Regions from separate parts of the Streptomyces sp. NPDC093089 genome, predicted to be linked through region 3. Evidence: riboswitches for the same ligand, from Rfam matches in the RefSeq annotation. Region 3 holds a riboswitch; each other region holds the start of a gene.
The links. Region 3 has a riboswitch for cyclic di-AMP ahead of ACIQFX_RS08520 (transglycosylase SLT domain-containing protein). Riboswitches for the same ligand answer to the same signal wherever they lie in the genome.

Region 1 (4,739 bases), on a different contig from region 3:
GCGGACCAGTGACCGACGCTGCCGCGTCTTTGACGAGCATGGACTTCCACCCGCAGCCCCAGCCGGGCGACGCGAAGCCCTGGGCCTTCCCGGCCCCGGACCGCGGGAAGCTGGACAACGGCCTGACGCTGCTGACCTGCCACCGCCCCGGCCAGCAGGTCGTGGCCGTGGAGATCTTCCTGCCGGCCCCGCTGGACGCGGAGCCCGCCGGTCTCGACGGCGTCGCCACGATCATGGCCCGCGCGCTCTCCGAGGGCACCGACCAGCACAGCGCCGAGGAGTTCGCGGCCGAGCTGGAGCGCTGCGGCGCGACGCTCGACGCGCACGCCGACCACCCGGGCGTACGGGTCTCCCTGGAGGTCCCCGTCTCCCGGCTGCCCAAGGCGCTCGGGCTGCTCTCCGAGGCCCTGATCGCCCCGGCGTTCCTGGAAACCGAGATCGAGCGCCTGGTGCGCAACCGTCTCGACGAGATCCCGCACGAGACGGCGAACCCGGCCCGCCGCGCCGCCAAGCAGCTCTCCAAGGAGCTGTTCCCGGCCGAGTCCCGGATGTCCCGGCCGCGCCAGGGCACCGAGGAGACCGTCGCCGCGATCGACGCCCCGGCCGTCCGCGCCTTCTACGACGCGTACGTCCGGCCCGGCACGGCCACGGCGGTGGTCGTCGGCGACCTGACGGGCGTCGACCTCGACAAGGTCCTCGCGGACACGCTGGGCGCCTGGACCGGTGAGCCGGCCGAGCCGCTCCCGATGCCGCCGATCACCGCCGACGACGCCGGGCGGGTCGTCATCGTGGACCGCCCGGGCGCCGTGCAGACCCAGCTGCTCATCGGCCGGATCGGCCCCGACCGGCACGACCGCGTGTGGTCGGCCCAGGTCCTCGGCACGTACTGCCTCGGCGGCACCCTGACCTCGCGGCTCGACCGGGTCCTGCGCGAGGAGAAGGGCTACACGTACGGCGTGCGGGCCTTCGGGCAGGTGCTCCGCTCGGACGCCGAGGGCAACGGCGCCTCGATGCTCGGCATCAGCGGCTCCGTCGACACCCCCAACACCGGTCCGGCCCTGGAGGACCTGTGGCAGGTGCTGCGCACCCTCGCCGCCGAGGGGCTCACCGACGCCGAGCGGGAGACCGCCGTGCAGAACCTGGTGGGGGTCGCGCCGCTGAAGTACGAGACGGCCGCCTCCGTCGCCGGGACGCTCGCCGACCAGGTCGAGCAGCACCTTCCGGACGACTTCCAGGCCCAGTTGTACGCGCGCCTGGCCGAGACCGGCACGGTGGAGGCGACCGCTGCCGTGGTCAGCGCCTTCCCCGTGGACCGGCTCGTCACGGTGCTGGTGGGCGACGCGGCGCAGATCGCGGAGCCCGTGCGGGCGCTCGGCATCGGTGAAGTGACCGTCGTGACCGGCTGATTCCGGTTCCGGTGTGACAACGGGAGGGCCCCGGCGGCAGGTTCGCCGGGGTCCTCCGTTATGTCCGTATTGGGCGCAAGGGTAACTCTTTGCCCTGTGGCAAGTCTTACAAAAAGCGTGTCTGGTTGGTGATTGAAAGACGATCCGCATAGCGTCGGTGCGGCTGTTCGTCAGTTGCACGTGCCGCAGCCGCGGCATCGGACAGTCATCGCCGAGTCCCCGTCAGGCGCGAGCCTGGGGAGCCGGGGACCCACATGAGTCCCTGGGGTGAATCGGACGCCTTCGTCCCGTACGGAGGGGTTCGTAGGAGACCTTCCTGCTCCGAACCCGTCAGCTAACCCGGTAGGCGAGAAGGAAGGAAAGGATCAGCCACTACATGGCGTTCACCCGTGCCACCGGGAAGCATCGTGGTCCGAGCCGGATGGCGCGCCGCAGCGTGGGCATCGCCGGCGTCGCGACGCTCGCCACCACCGGCGTCATCGGAACCCTCGCCTCCCCGGCGCTCGCCGCCGACACGGACAACCGCTCCGCCGAGGACACCGGCCTCACCCAGGTCATCACCGAGGACTCCCTCGTCGACCGGATCGACGCCCAGGCCGCCGCCCAGGAGCAGGAGGCCGTCGAGGCCCTCGCCCTGGCGAAGGCCAAGGCCGAGGCGAAGCGCAAGGCCGAGGCCCGCGCCAAGGAGATCCGCGAGGAGCGCGAGCGCGCCGCCCGCGAGGCCGAGCGCCGCCGTCTGGCCTCCTTCCAGCTCCCCGTCGCCGGCTCGTACGTCTCCACCGGCTACAAGACCGGTGGTTCGCTCTGGTCCTCGGGCAGCCACTCCGGCGTCGACTTCCACGCCGCCTACGGCAGCAGGGTCGTCTCCGTCGGCTCCGGCACCGTCGTCGAGGCCGGCTGGGGCGGCGCGTACGGCAACAACATCGTGATCCGGATGAACGACGGCACGTACACGCAGTACGGGCACCTCTCCTCCATCGGGGTCCACGTCGGCCAGACCGTCGAGCCCGGTCAGCAGATAGGCATCTCCGGCTCGACCGGCAACTCGACCGGACCGCACCTCCACTTCGAGGCGCGCACGGGCGCCGACTACGGCTCCGACATCAGCCCGATCGCGTACCTCCGCGCCCGCGGCGTCCACGTCTGACCCCGCCCGGCCCGGTTCCGCACCGCGTCGCAAAAGCCCCGGCTCGTACTGAGCCGGGGCTTTTCGCTGCTCGCGGGGCAGTGGAACAATGCCATGGATTCCGCCGGGGCATCGGAAATCCCGGCGCGCTGCAATAGAGTCGATGATCAGGCGCAGAACAGGCGCCGCTCGAATTGTCTCGCGCGGACCAAGGCGGAGGTCGGACATGCGCATTCCCGCGCATTCGGTATGCACGGCGATCAGGGACGACATCGTCTCCGGCGTCTACGAGCGCGGCGGCCGGCTGACCGAGGAACAACTCGCCCGCCGGTACGGGGTCTCGCGCGTCCCGGTCCGCGAGGCCCTGCGCACGCTGGAGTCCGAAGGCTTCGTCGTCACCCGCCGGCATGCGGGGGCGCACGTCGCCGAGCCCACCGAGCAGGAGGCGGCCGACCTGCTCGACATGCGGTCGCTGCTCGAACCGCTGGGGGCCGCGCGGGCCGCGCAGCGGCGCACCGACGCCCACCTCAAGGTGCTGCGGGGCCTGGTCAGACTGGGTCAGGAGCGCGCCAGGCGCGGCCAGGGCGAGGATCTGCGCTCGCTCGGCGGCTGGTTCCACGAGACGCTCGCGCAGGCCTCCGGCAGTCCGGCCCTGACGGCGCTGCTCACCCAGCTCCGGCACAAGATCGCCTGGATGTACGCGGTGGACACGCCCGCCCAGCCGGTGGAGGCCTGGGCCGAGCACGGTGCCATCGTCGACGCGGTGGCGCGCGGCGATGCCGAGCGGGCCAGGGCGCTGACCGTGCTGCACGCCGAACGCTCCCTGTCGCTGCACCGGCTCAAAAGGCCGGATCGGGGCCGTGTGAGGGTTTCGCAACATGCAGTCAACACGGCGAGCGCCCGGAATTAACGTGCGCACCGTATACAAAGAAGAAGTATTCGCACGGCGTTATTCGTGCTGCCCGGAAAAGTGACCGGGATAATGCGAATGGCCGTGGCCGCCGGAATTCGGCGGCCACGGCCATTCGTCGTGCATTCGTCGAGCGGGGACCGGATCAGACGGTCTCGGGGAGCTCGTCCAGACCCTCGGCGACCAGCTTCGCGAGACGGTCGAGCGCGACCTCGGCGCCGTCGGCCTCCGACGCGAGGACGATCTCCTCGCCGCCCTGCGCACCCAGGCCGAGCACCGCGAGCATGGAAGCGGCGTTCACCGGGGTGCCGTCGGACTTGGCGATCGTCACCGGCACGCCGGAAGCCGTGGCGGCACGGACGAAGATGGACGCGGGGCGGGCGTGCAGGCCCTCGGCCCAGCCGACGTTGACGCGGCGCTCAGCCATGGTGTTGCCCTTCGGGTCTCAAGCGGGTTGTCTAGACCAGTCTCTCATGTGCTGCGTGGTGCTCGCGCCGACCTCCGGCCCGGACCGGACCGCCCTTCGGCCCTCCCTACCTTGCACGGCGCGCACCCGCCGCGCGAGCGGTGCCACGGTCGTGTCGCGGCCGTAGGCTGACCCCATGCAGAGCGCGTCGGAGCAGTCGGAAGCGGCGGAACGGCCGGCCCCGCCGGAGCACGTCTACCCCGACCACTGGGAAGCGGACGTCGTCCTGCGCGACGGCGGCACCGCGCGCATCAGGCCCATCACCGCCGACGACGCCGACCGGCTGGTCAGCTTCTACGAGCAGGTCTCCGACGAGTCGAAGTACTACCGGTTCTTCGCGCCCTACCCGCGCCTCTCCGCCAAGGACGTCCACCGCTTCACCCACCACGACTTCGTGGACCGGGTGGGACTCGCGGCGACGGTCGGCGGCGAGTTCATCGCCACCGTGCGCTACGACCGCATCGACGACCGGGGGATGCCCGCCTCCGCACCGGCGGACGAGGCCGAGGTCGCCTTCCTCGTCCAGGACGCCCACCAGGGCCGCGGCGTCGCCTCCGCGCTCCTCGAACACATCGCGGCCGTGGCGCGCGAGCGGGACATCCGGCGCTTCGCCGCGGAGGTCCTCCCCGCCAACAACAAGATGATCAAGGTCTTCACGGACGCCGGCTACACCCAGAAGCGCAGCTTCGAGGACGGCTCCGTCCGCCTCCACCTCGACCTCGAACCCACCGACCGCTCCCTCGCCGTCCAGCGCGCGCGGGAACAGCGGGCCGAGGCACGCTCCGTACAGCGGCTCCTCACCCCCCGGTCCGTCGCCGTCGTCGGCGCCGG
Region 2 (4,739 bases), on a different contig from region 3:
CCTGGGAGTTCGCGAGCGATCCCTACCCCGCCTACGCCTGGCTGCGCGAGCACGCGCCCGTGCACCGGACGACGCTGCCCAGCGGGGTCGAGGCCTGGCTGGTGACCCGGTACGCCGACGCCCGGCAGGCGCTGGCGGACCAGCGGCTCTCCAAGAACCCGGCGCACCACGACGAGTCCCCGCACGCGAAGGGGAAGACGGGCATCCCGGGCGAGCGCAAGGCCGAGCTGATGACCCACCTGCTCAACATCGACCCGCCGGACCACACCCGGCTGCGGCGGCTGGTGTCGAAGGCCTTCACCCCGCGCCGGGTCGCCGAGTTCGCGCCGCGGGTGCAGGAGCTGACCGACCGGCTCATCGACTCGTTCGCGGAGCGGGGGAGCGCCGACCTCATCCACGAGTTCGCGTTCCCGCTGCCCATCTACGCGATCTGCGACCTGCTCGGCGTGCCGCCGGAGGACCAGGACGACTTCCGGGACTGGGCCGGGATGATGATCCGGCACGGCGGCGGGCCGCGCGGCGGGGTCGCGCGCTCGGTCAAGAAGATGCGCGGCTATCTCGCGGAGCTGATCCACCGCAAGCGCGAGGAGTCCGGCGAGGACCTCATCTCGGGGCTCATCAAGGCCTCCGACCACGGCGAGCACCTCACCGAGAACGAGGCCGCCGCCATGGCCTTCATCATTCTCTTCGCCGGTTTCGAGACGACCGTGAACCTCATCGGCAACGGGGTCTACCAGCTGCTGCGCCACCCCGGGCAGCGCGAGGGGCTCCAGGCCTCGCTCGCGGCCGGGGAACAGGGGCTCCTGGAGACGGGCGTCGAGGAACTCCTGCGGTTCGACGGGCCGGTGGAGATGGCGACCTGGCGGTACGCGACGCGGGCGCTGACCATCGGCGGGCAGGAGATCCCGGCGGGGGACCCGGTGCTCGTGGTGCTCGCCGCCGCGAACCGGGACCCGGCGCGGTTCGCGGGGCCGGACGTGCTGGACCTCACCCGGCGGGACAACCAGCACCTCGGGTACGGGCACGGCATCCACTACTGCCTGGGCGCGCCGCTCGCGCGCCTGGAGGGGCAGACCGCGCTGGCGACGCTGCTGACTCGCCTGCCGGACCTGCGACTTGCCGTCGACCCGGACGAACTGCGGTGGCGCGGCGGGCTCATCATGCGGGGTTTGCGCACGCTTCCGGTGGAATTCTCCCCTTCCGTACCCCCGCAGTGAACTGACGATTCATCAGAACTGTGATCTTCGCGTGATCCCGGGTCCATCGACTTGTGACGAGCGTTCGAATACGGCTACCTTCACCGCAGTCTTCAGCCGTCACGCGAAAGGCGCTTCTATGCGTTCCGGGAACGGACGACACCGTCGCCCCCGTCAGGCCCCCGCCCTCGTCGTCGCCGCCGGTGTGACCGGATCCGCCATGGCGCTGCCGCTGCTCGCCACGGGATCCGCCTCCGCCGCCGACGCCTCCACCTGGGACCGGGTCGCCGAGTGCGAGTCCGGTGGCCAGTGGAGCGCCAACTTCGGCAACGGCATGTACGGCGGCCTCCAGTTCACCCAGGACAGCTGGGAGCGCAACGGCGGCCTGGCGTACGCGCCCAGCCCCGACCTGGCCAGCCGCGCCCAGCAGATCGCCGTGGCCGAGAAGGCCCTTGCCAAGGGCAGCACGGAGTGGGCCACCTGCGCGCCGATCGCCGGGCTGACGAACGACGGCAAGGACACCGGGGTGGACCCCGGCCCGACCTCCGTCCCGAAGGCGCCCACGGGTCCGGTCGTCGAGTCGAACCGGACCGACGGCCTGCCGTCGGCCTCCGCCAAGGCCGCCGAGAAGGCGAAGGAGGCCACGGCCGTCCCGTCGCCCGTCACGTCCACCACGCCGGGGGCCCCGGACTCCTCGGTCACCCCGGGCGTGCCCGTCACCCCCGGCACGCCGACGACTCCGGGCGCGCCCGACGAGTCCGTTGCGCCCGGTACGTCCGTTTCCCCCGGTGAGACGGAGGGTGGCGCGCCGTCGACCGCGCCGGGATCCGGCAAGCACCGGGGCGAGGCCGCTACGGAGGAAGCCGGCAAGCCGGGCAAGTCGGGCGAATCCGGCAAGCATGCGTCATCCACGGACAAGCCGGCCGATGGCTCCTCCGTGACGCCGACGGCTGACGGAGTGAATAATTCGGGCGCAACGGACAGTCAGGGCACTTCGGACGCGTACACCGTGCAGCCCGGCGACAGCCTCTCCGACATCGCGCAGTCGAACGAACTGCCCGGAGGCTGGACGGCCCTCTATGACGCCAACCGCCAGACGGTGGGCGCCGATCCGGACCTGATCCTGCCTGGTCAGAGCCTTGAACTGACGAAGGATTCGGTCCCGGCCGAGGGGTAGTTCGGGGCGGTGTGTCCGGTTCTGGGCAAGTGAGACATGGGTCTCTTCGCCTCAACTGGCGTGTCCTGTCCGTAACCTTTGCCTCCGTCACCTCTCACCTGCACAAACGCCTCCCACCGGAAGGCAGGTAAGGGCGATATTTCCGCAATCGGCCTCTTTGAACTTCCGGTGGGTCTGTGTCTACGGTCTTAACCGCTCGCCACCGCGGGCCCCGTCGACCGAAACGCCGAATCCTGCCGTCGGTCGATGGGAACAGTCGTCGCGTCAGCGCCGAAGGCAGGAGTGGGGGACCCAAGGTAAGTGCCGGTCCCGGCCGTTGAGACAGACGGCCGAAGACCGGCTTGGGGTGAAGCCGCGTGCTAGGACACGCGGCCGGGCAACTTTCCGGCCCGAACCCGACAGCTCACCTCACAGGCGTCGGTGAGGAGAATCTCCATGCTGTTTTCCGGCAAGGGCAAACACCGTCGTCCCTCCAAGGCCACCCAGGTCGCCACGCTCGTCGGCGTCACCGGTGTCGCCGTCGCCGCCCCGCTGATGACCGCGGGCACCGCGTCGGCCGCCACGGCCTCCGAGTGGGACCGCGTCGCCCAGTGCGAGTCCGGCGGCAACTGGTCCATCAACACCGGCAACGGCTACTACGGCGGCCTGCAGTTCTCGGCCTCCACCTGGGCCGCGTACGGCGGCACCGCCTACGCCCCGACCGCCAACCAGGCCTCGAAGTCCCAGCAGATCACCATCGCCGAGAAGGTCCTCGCGGGCCAGGGCAAGGGTGCGTGGCCGAGCTGCGGCGTGGGCCTCTCCAACACCGCCTACACCGGTGGCACCATCGAGGCCCCCAAGCGCACGGCCACCGAGCCGACCACGCGCAGCGAGAAGCGCCAGGCCCCGAAGAAGGCCACGGCCACCAAGAAGGTCACCTCGGCCAAGAAGGCCACGGCCCGCAAGACCATCACCACCCCGGCCGGCACGACGGTCCAGAAGGGTGACGGCGAGTACCGGGTCGAGGCCGGCGACACGCTCGGCACCATCGCCCAGGAGCACGGCGTCCAGGGCGGCTGGGAGAAGCTCTACGACCTGAACAAGGACGTCGTCGCCGACGCCGACCTCATCTACGTGGGCCAGCAGCTCCACCTGAAGTGAGCCTGACGACCCTCCCGCGGTGACCACCCCGACCCGGCGCGCCTCCCCCCCCCGTGCGCGCCGGGCCGGGGTTCCGTCGTACCGGACGCCTGCGCCTCCACGGGCACCCGCGGAGGGCCTCCAGCGGTTACTGTCCAGTAGATCTGGGGCCCTTCGTCCCCATGTGCGTGCCCTTGGGTCCTTTTTCGTCCCAGGGTGCGGGCGCCCGGCGGGCCTGAGCCCCCGAGGCGGTTAGGCTCTTGTCGCAAGGCCAAGCGACCTGCATCGACCTTGCGTCACATCCAGCGTCACATCCCAGAAGGAGATGCTCGTGCCGTCCATCGACGTCGTCGTAGCCCGGGAAATCCTGGACTCCCGAGGCAACCCCACGGTCGAGGTCGAGGTCGGCCTCGACGACGGCAGCACCGGCCGTGCTGCTGTTCCGTCCGGCGCCTCCACCGGTGCGTTCGAGGCCATCGAGCTTCGCGACGGTGACCCCAACCGCTACCTGGGCAAGGGTGTCGAGAAGGCCGTCCTCGCCGTCATCGAGCAGATCGGCCCGGAGCTCGTCGGCTACGACGCCACCGAGCAGCGGCTGATCGACCAGGCCATGTTCGACCTGGACGCCACCGAGAACAAGGGCTCGCTCGGCGCCAACGCCATCCTCGGCGTCTCGCTCGCCGTGGCGCACGCCGCCTCCGAGGCCAGCGACCTTCCGCTGTTCCGCTACCTCGGCGGCCCGAACGCGCACCTGCTGCCCGTTCCGATGATGAACATCCTCAACGGTGGGTCGCACGCCGACTCCAACGTCGACATCCAGGAGTTCATGATCGCCCCGATCGGCGCGGAGTCCTTCTCCGAGGCCCTTCGCTGGGGTGCCGAGATCTACCACACGCTCAAGGGCGTGCTGAAGCGCAAGGGCCTCTCCACCGGCCTCGGCGACGAGGGCGGCTTCGCCCCGAACCTCGAGTCGAACCGCGCCGCCCTCGACCTCATCGTCGAGGCCATCAAGGAGGCCGGCTACACCCCGGGCTCCGACGTCGCGCTCGCGCTCGACGTCGCCGCGTCCGAGTTCTACAAGGACGGCAAGTACGAGTTCGAGGGCAAGTCCCGCTCGGCCGCCGAGATGACCGAGTACTACGAGGAGCTCGTCGCCGCGTACCCGATGGTCTCCATCGAGGACCCGCTGTTCGAGGACGACTGGGCGGGCTGGAAGGTCCTCACCGACAAGCTGGGCACCAAGGTCC
Region 3 (4,739 bases):
GGCATGATTCCCATCAGCCGCAGGGGATTCGTCGGTATCGGCGCGGGGCTCGTGGCGGGCGCGGCACTGCCGCCGCTACCCGCGTCCGCCGCCGCGTCGACGGCCACCGGCACCCTCACCGACGTCAAGCACGTGGTGATCCTCATGCAGGAGAACCGCAGCTTCGACCACTACTTCGGCACCCTGCGCGGCGTCCGCGGCTTCGCCGACCGCGCCGCGGGCAACCTGCCCGGTGGCTGGGGCATGTTCAACCAGCCCAACTGGGGCGGCCGCCACTACCCCTGGAAGCTGAGCGACACCCCGCCCGCCGGCGGCGTCGACGGCGAGACCCTCGCACAGTGCAACGGCGACCTGCCGCACAGCTGGACCTCGCAGCACGCCGCGTGGAACAAGGGCCGGCTCGACAACTGGGTCACGGGCGTGGGCAACACCCGGACCCTCGGCCACCTCGACCGCGGGGACATCCCCTTCCACCACGCGCTCGCCGACCACTACACGATCTGCGACGCGTACTTCTGCTCGGCGCTCAGCGCCACCGGCCCCAACCGCACGTTCCTCTGGAGCGGCAGGATCGACGGCTCCAGCAAGGACGGCGGCGACGAGTCGGGCCTGACCTGGGAGACGTACGCCGAGGCGCTCCAGCGCGCCGGAGTGAGCTGGAAGGTCTACCAGAACGCCCAGGACAACTACGGCGACAACGGCCTCGCGTACTTCAAGAAGTTCACCGACGCCCGGCCCGGGGACCCGCTGTACGACCGGGGCATGGGGTCGGTCCCCAGGGTCACCGGCTCGACACCGGACGACATCGCCGCGGCGATCCGCGCCGACGTCGTCGCGGGCACGCTGCCGCAGGTGTCCTGGGTGGTCGCGAGCGAGGCGTTCTCGGAGCACCCGTACGCCCCGCCGGGGGACGGCGCACACTTCGTCGACCTGGTATACCGCGCCCTGGCCGCCGACGCCGAGGTCTTCGACTCGACGGTCCTCTTCCTCAACTACGACGAGAACGACGGCTTCTTCGACCACGTGCCGCCGCCGGTCGCCCCGCCGGGGACGCCGGGCGAGTACCTCGACGGCCTGCCGATCGGCCTGGGCTTCCGCGTCCCGATGATTGTCATGTCCCCGTGGACCCGGGGCGGCTGGGTGAGCTCCGAGGTCTTCGACCACACCTCCGTGCTGCGCTTCATGGAGACCTGGACGGCGGCCCTCGGCACACCGGCCACCTGCCCCAACATCAGCGAGTGGCGCAGGAAGGTGACGGGCGATCTGACCGGGGTCTTCGACTTCGCCCACCCGGTGTACGGCGTGCCGGCGGGCCTCCCCTCCACCGCCAAGGTCATCGGCCAGGCCACCTGTGGCCCGCTGCCGAACCCGGCGCCCCAGAACAACGCCCTGCCGGCGCAGGAGTCCGGCACCCGGCCGGCCCGCGCGGTGCCCTACCAGGCGAACGGCAACCTCGACCGGTTCGAGTTCGGGGCGGCCGGCAAGATCCTGGCCTGGTTCTCGATGACGAACCAGGGCGCGGAGGCCCGGCGCGCGGCGCACTTCTCGATCCACCCGCACCAGTACCGCGACACCGCCGCCTGGCAGTACACCGTCGACCCGGGCGGTACGGCGTCCGACTACTTCAACATCGGCCTCGGCTCGGGTTCGGGCAAGTACGACATCTCGATGATGGGCCCCAACCGCTTCCTGCGGCGCTTCATCGGCGACGCCTCCAAGGCGGGCAAGGCCGTGGAGGTGGCCGCCAGGTTCGCGACCGAGCCGGGCACGGGCAAGACGGCCCTGTGGTTCAGGATGACCAACGCGTCGGGCGGTCCGGTCACCTTCACGATCCGGTCGAACGCCTACCGCTCGGACGGGCCGTGGACGTACACGGTGCCGGCGAACTCCAGCCGCGAGGACTTCTTCAACGCGGTGGCCTACCACGGCGGCTGGTACGACTTCACGATCGTCGCCGACATCGACGGCACCTGGTCGCGCCGGTACACCGGCCACATCGAGACCGGAGCGCCCAGCGTCAGCGGCTGACCGCCGCCGTCCGCCGGGCGGCGCCCTCGGGGTGCCTCCCGGCGGACGTCCGTCACGGTCCGGGCCGTCGGGTACGGCCTCCGGGGCCGTCCGTCGCGACCCGGGGCCGTCAGCGGCCGGCCTGCGCGGCCCGGTGGATGGTGGCGTCCAGGAGGGCCACGGCGTCGTCCGCCGTACGGCCGGGGGCCCGGTTCCACGGTCCGATCAGATCGTTCCAGCCCCGCGACCGCAGCTCGGTCATGATCCAGGCCGCAGCCTCGTTCATGGTGTCCGCGCTGCCGTGGCCGAGTCGGTGCGCGGCGAGCAGGGCGCCGCAGACGCACCGGGCCCCGCGCGCGTCGCGCAGCTTGTACGGGACGTTCTGCCAGCCCCACTCCGTGAGCACGCGGCGGGCGTAGCCGAGGTGAACCGACGGGCGCAGGTCGCTGCGGCCGATGCGGCGCCAGATGTGCAGCCGGTCCGGCAGTACGGCTCCGATGCGGCCCGGCAGGCGGGGCTCGGCGGGCAGCGGCGGCGGCAGCGCGTCGAGGGCGTCGGCCACGAGCCGCTCCACCGGCACCGTGAGGAGGTTCCGCCAGCTCTCCGGCTCTCGCGGCGGAGCGTCGGGAGCGACCGGTTCGCCACCCGTCCGGCCGGAGGCCCGGTCGGGGGGCGGATCGGAGGTCGGGGCGGGGGTCCAGTCGGTGACGATCCGCTGCCAGACGGCGCTGTCGTAGAGCGTGGCGGCCTCGCGATCGACGGTGTCGGGGCTGGGGGTGGAGAGGGCGGGCGGCATCCGGCGGCTCCTCGGTCGGGATGGGTCCATCCTTCAGCACGAATGTCGGTTTTGCGACTTTTGCCCTTGACTGCACACCCACCGCGGGGGTCTTTTCCACCCACTCCCCCATTAACAGAATTACCGCGCATATTCGGACATTGGGAACCTGGTGACGCGACTCACTTTCCCGGTTTCGCCCTGATGATCGAAATGTCCGCAGGCCATGGGGCACACGGGAGTTCGACGGCCCGGACGGGCGGCCGATCTTGAATTACCTGAATTACGTGATCTTTTCGCCGCGCGACGGACTGCCATCCCCTTGTTATCCGCCGCATTACTGGCCTACGGTCACCTCCATTCGAGCGGATCGCCAAATCCTGCCACCGCTCGAAATACCTCCCTTTTCACCCGACGGCAGGAGCGGGGGACCCACGAATACGCCGATCCGGAAATCCGGAACGGCTCGGGGTGCAGCCGCGTGCGCGCGGCCGGACAGCTCCCGTCCGAACCCGACAGCTCACCCCGCAGGCGCCGGAGAGGAATCCGTCATGCCTGCTCACGGTAAGCACCGCCGCCCCCGTCGACGCCCCGTCTCCCAGGGACTCGCACTGGCCGGCACGGGCGGCGTCGCCCTTGCCCTCCCGCTGATCACCCCCGCCGTGGCCGGCGCCGCGCCCGTTTCCGGCGCACCGGAATTCACCACCGGCGCCGTCGCGGCCCCCGCCTTCGCGGCGCCGACCGCCGCCAAGGCTCCCGCCGCCCCGGCCGCCGCCCGCACCTACACCGTCGTCCGCGGCGACTCGCTTTCCCTGATCGCCCAGAAGAAGGGAATTCAGGGCGGCTGGAAGAACCTTTACCGGGCCAACCGAAGCGCCGTGGGTGACAATCCGTCACTTATTCATCCGGGTCTTGAACTGACGCTTCGTCGGGATTCCGCGAAGGTCACCCCCGCGCCGGCGAAGAAGAAGACCGGTACACCCGATCGGGCGAGCCGCTCCGAGCGCCGCTCCGCCCCGGCCTCCACCGGCGCCTCCGCCGCGCAGGCCGCCCCGGCGGCGGCCCCCGCCGCCGCTCCGGCCCAGGCCGCCCCGGCCGCCACCAACTACGCCGACAACCTCGACGGCTGGATCCGCGAGTCGCTGGCCATCATGGCCCAGCGCGGCATCCCGGGTTCGTACGACGGCATCCTCCGCAACGTCATGCGCGAGTCCTCCGGCAACCCCCGGGCCATCAACCTCTGGGACTCCAACGCCGCGGCCGGAACGCCCTCGAAGGGCCTGCTCCAGGTCATCGAGCCGACCTTCCTCGCCTACCACGTGCCCGGCACGTCGATGGACCTCTTCGACCCGGTCGCCAACATCACCGCCGCGTGCAACTACGCGGCCGACCGCTACGGCTCCATCGACAACGTCAACGGCGCCTACTGAGCCCGGAAGTGCCCGGCGAACCAGGAGGTGGCGAGCTCCGCCACCTCCTCCAGGGCGCCGGGCTCCTCGAAGAGGTGCGTGGCACCCTCGACCACGGCGATCCTGTTCTCGCAGCGCAGCAGTGAAGCGGCCCTCCGGTTCAGGTCAAGCACCAGCGCGTCCGCACCGCCCACCACCAGGAGCGTGGGGGCGCGCACCCCGGCCAGCCGGTCCCCCGCGAGGTCCGGCCTGCCACCGCGCGACACGACGGCGCTCACCGCGCACTCCGGATCGGCCGCCGCCCACAGCGCGGCGGCCGCTCCCGTGCTCGCGCCGAAGTAGCCCAACGGCAGGCCGGTCGCCACCGGCTGCTCCGCCAGCCACTTCGTGGCGAACGCGAGCCGTCCGGCCAGCAGCGGGGTGTCGAAGACGTGCGCCCGGTCGCCCGCCTCGGCCTCGGTCAGCAGGTCGAACAGCAGGGTCCCGAGGCCCTGCCGGTTGAGCACCTCCGCGACCGCCCGGTTCCGGGGACTGTGCCGGCTGCTCCC

Region 1: another riboswitch for cyclic di-AMP. It lies ahead of ACIQFX_RS34985 (M23 family metallopeptidase); the one in region 3 lies ahead of ACIQFX_RS08520 (transglycosylase SLT domain-containing protein).
Region 2: another riboswitch for cyclic di-AMP. It lies ahead of ACIQFX_RS23605 (transglycosylase family protein); the one in region 3 lies ahead of ACIQFX_RS08520 (transglycosylase SLT domain-containing protein).

Annotation. Positions count from the first base shown of each region.
Region 1 covers NZ_JBIVPA010000020.1:20,296-25,034, reverse strand. Annotated here, with positions in the region: gene ACIQFX_RS34995 (M16 family metallopeptidase) at 1-12, shown strand, start outside; gene ACIQFX_RS34990 (M16 family metallopeptidase) at 39-1,406, shown strand; cyclic di-AMP (ydaO/yuaA leader) riboswitch at 1,606-1,770, shown strand; gene ACIQFX_RS34985 (M23 family metallopeptidase) at 1,783-2,553, shown strand; gene ACIQFX_RS34980 (GntR family transcriptional regulator) at 2,759-3,442, shown strand; gene ACIQFX_RS34975 (HPr family phosphocarrier protein) at 3,588-3,869, opposite strand; gene ACIQFX_RS34970 (GNAT family N-acetyltransferase) at 4,045-4,739, shown strand, end outside.
Region 2 covers NZ_JBIVPA010000010.1:48,509-53,247, reverse strand. Annotated here, with positions in the region: gene ACIQFX_RS23615 (cytochrome P450) at 1-1,217, shown strand, start outside; gene ACIQFX_RS23610 (transglycosylase family protein) at 1,336-2,373, shown strand; cyclic di-AMP (ydaO/yuaA leader) riboswitch at 2,632-2,805, shown strand; partial or broken gene ACIQFX_RS23605 (transglycosylase family protein) at 2,809-3,204, shown strand; gene ACIQFX_RS23600 (LysM peptidoglycan-binding domain-containing protein) at 3,199-3,513, shown strand; gene eno (phosphopyruvate hydratase) at 3,818-4,739, shown strand, end outside.
Region 3 covers NZ_JBIVPA010000003.1:350,938-355,676, reverse strand. Annotated here, with positions in the region: gene ACIQFX_RS08530 (phosphocholine-specific phospholipase C) at 4-2,028, shown strand; gene ACIQFX_RS08525 (hypothetical protein) at 2,138-2,803, opposite strand; cyclic di-AMP (ydaO/yuaA leader) riboswitch at 3,144-3,329, shown strand; gene ACIQFX_RS08520 (transglycosylase SLT domain-containing protein) at 3,334-4,212, shown strand; gene ACIQFX_RS08515 (phosphoribosyltransferase family protein) at 4,206-4,739, opposite strand, start outside.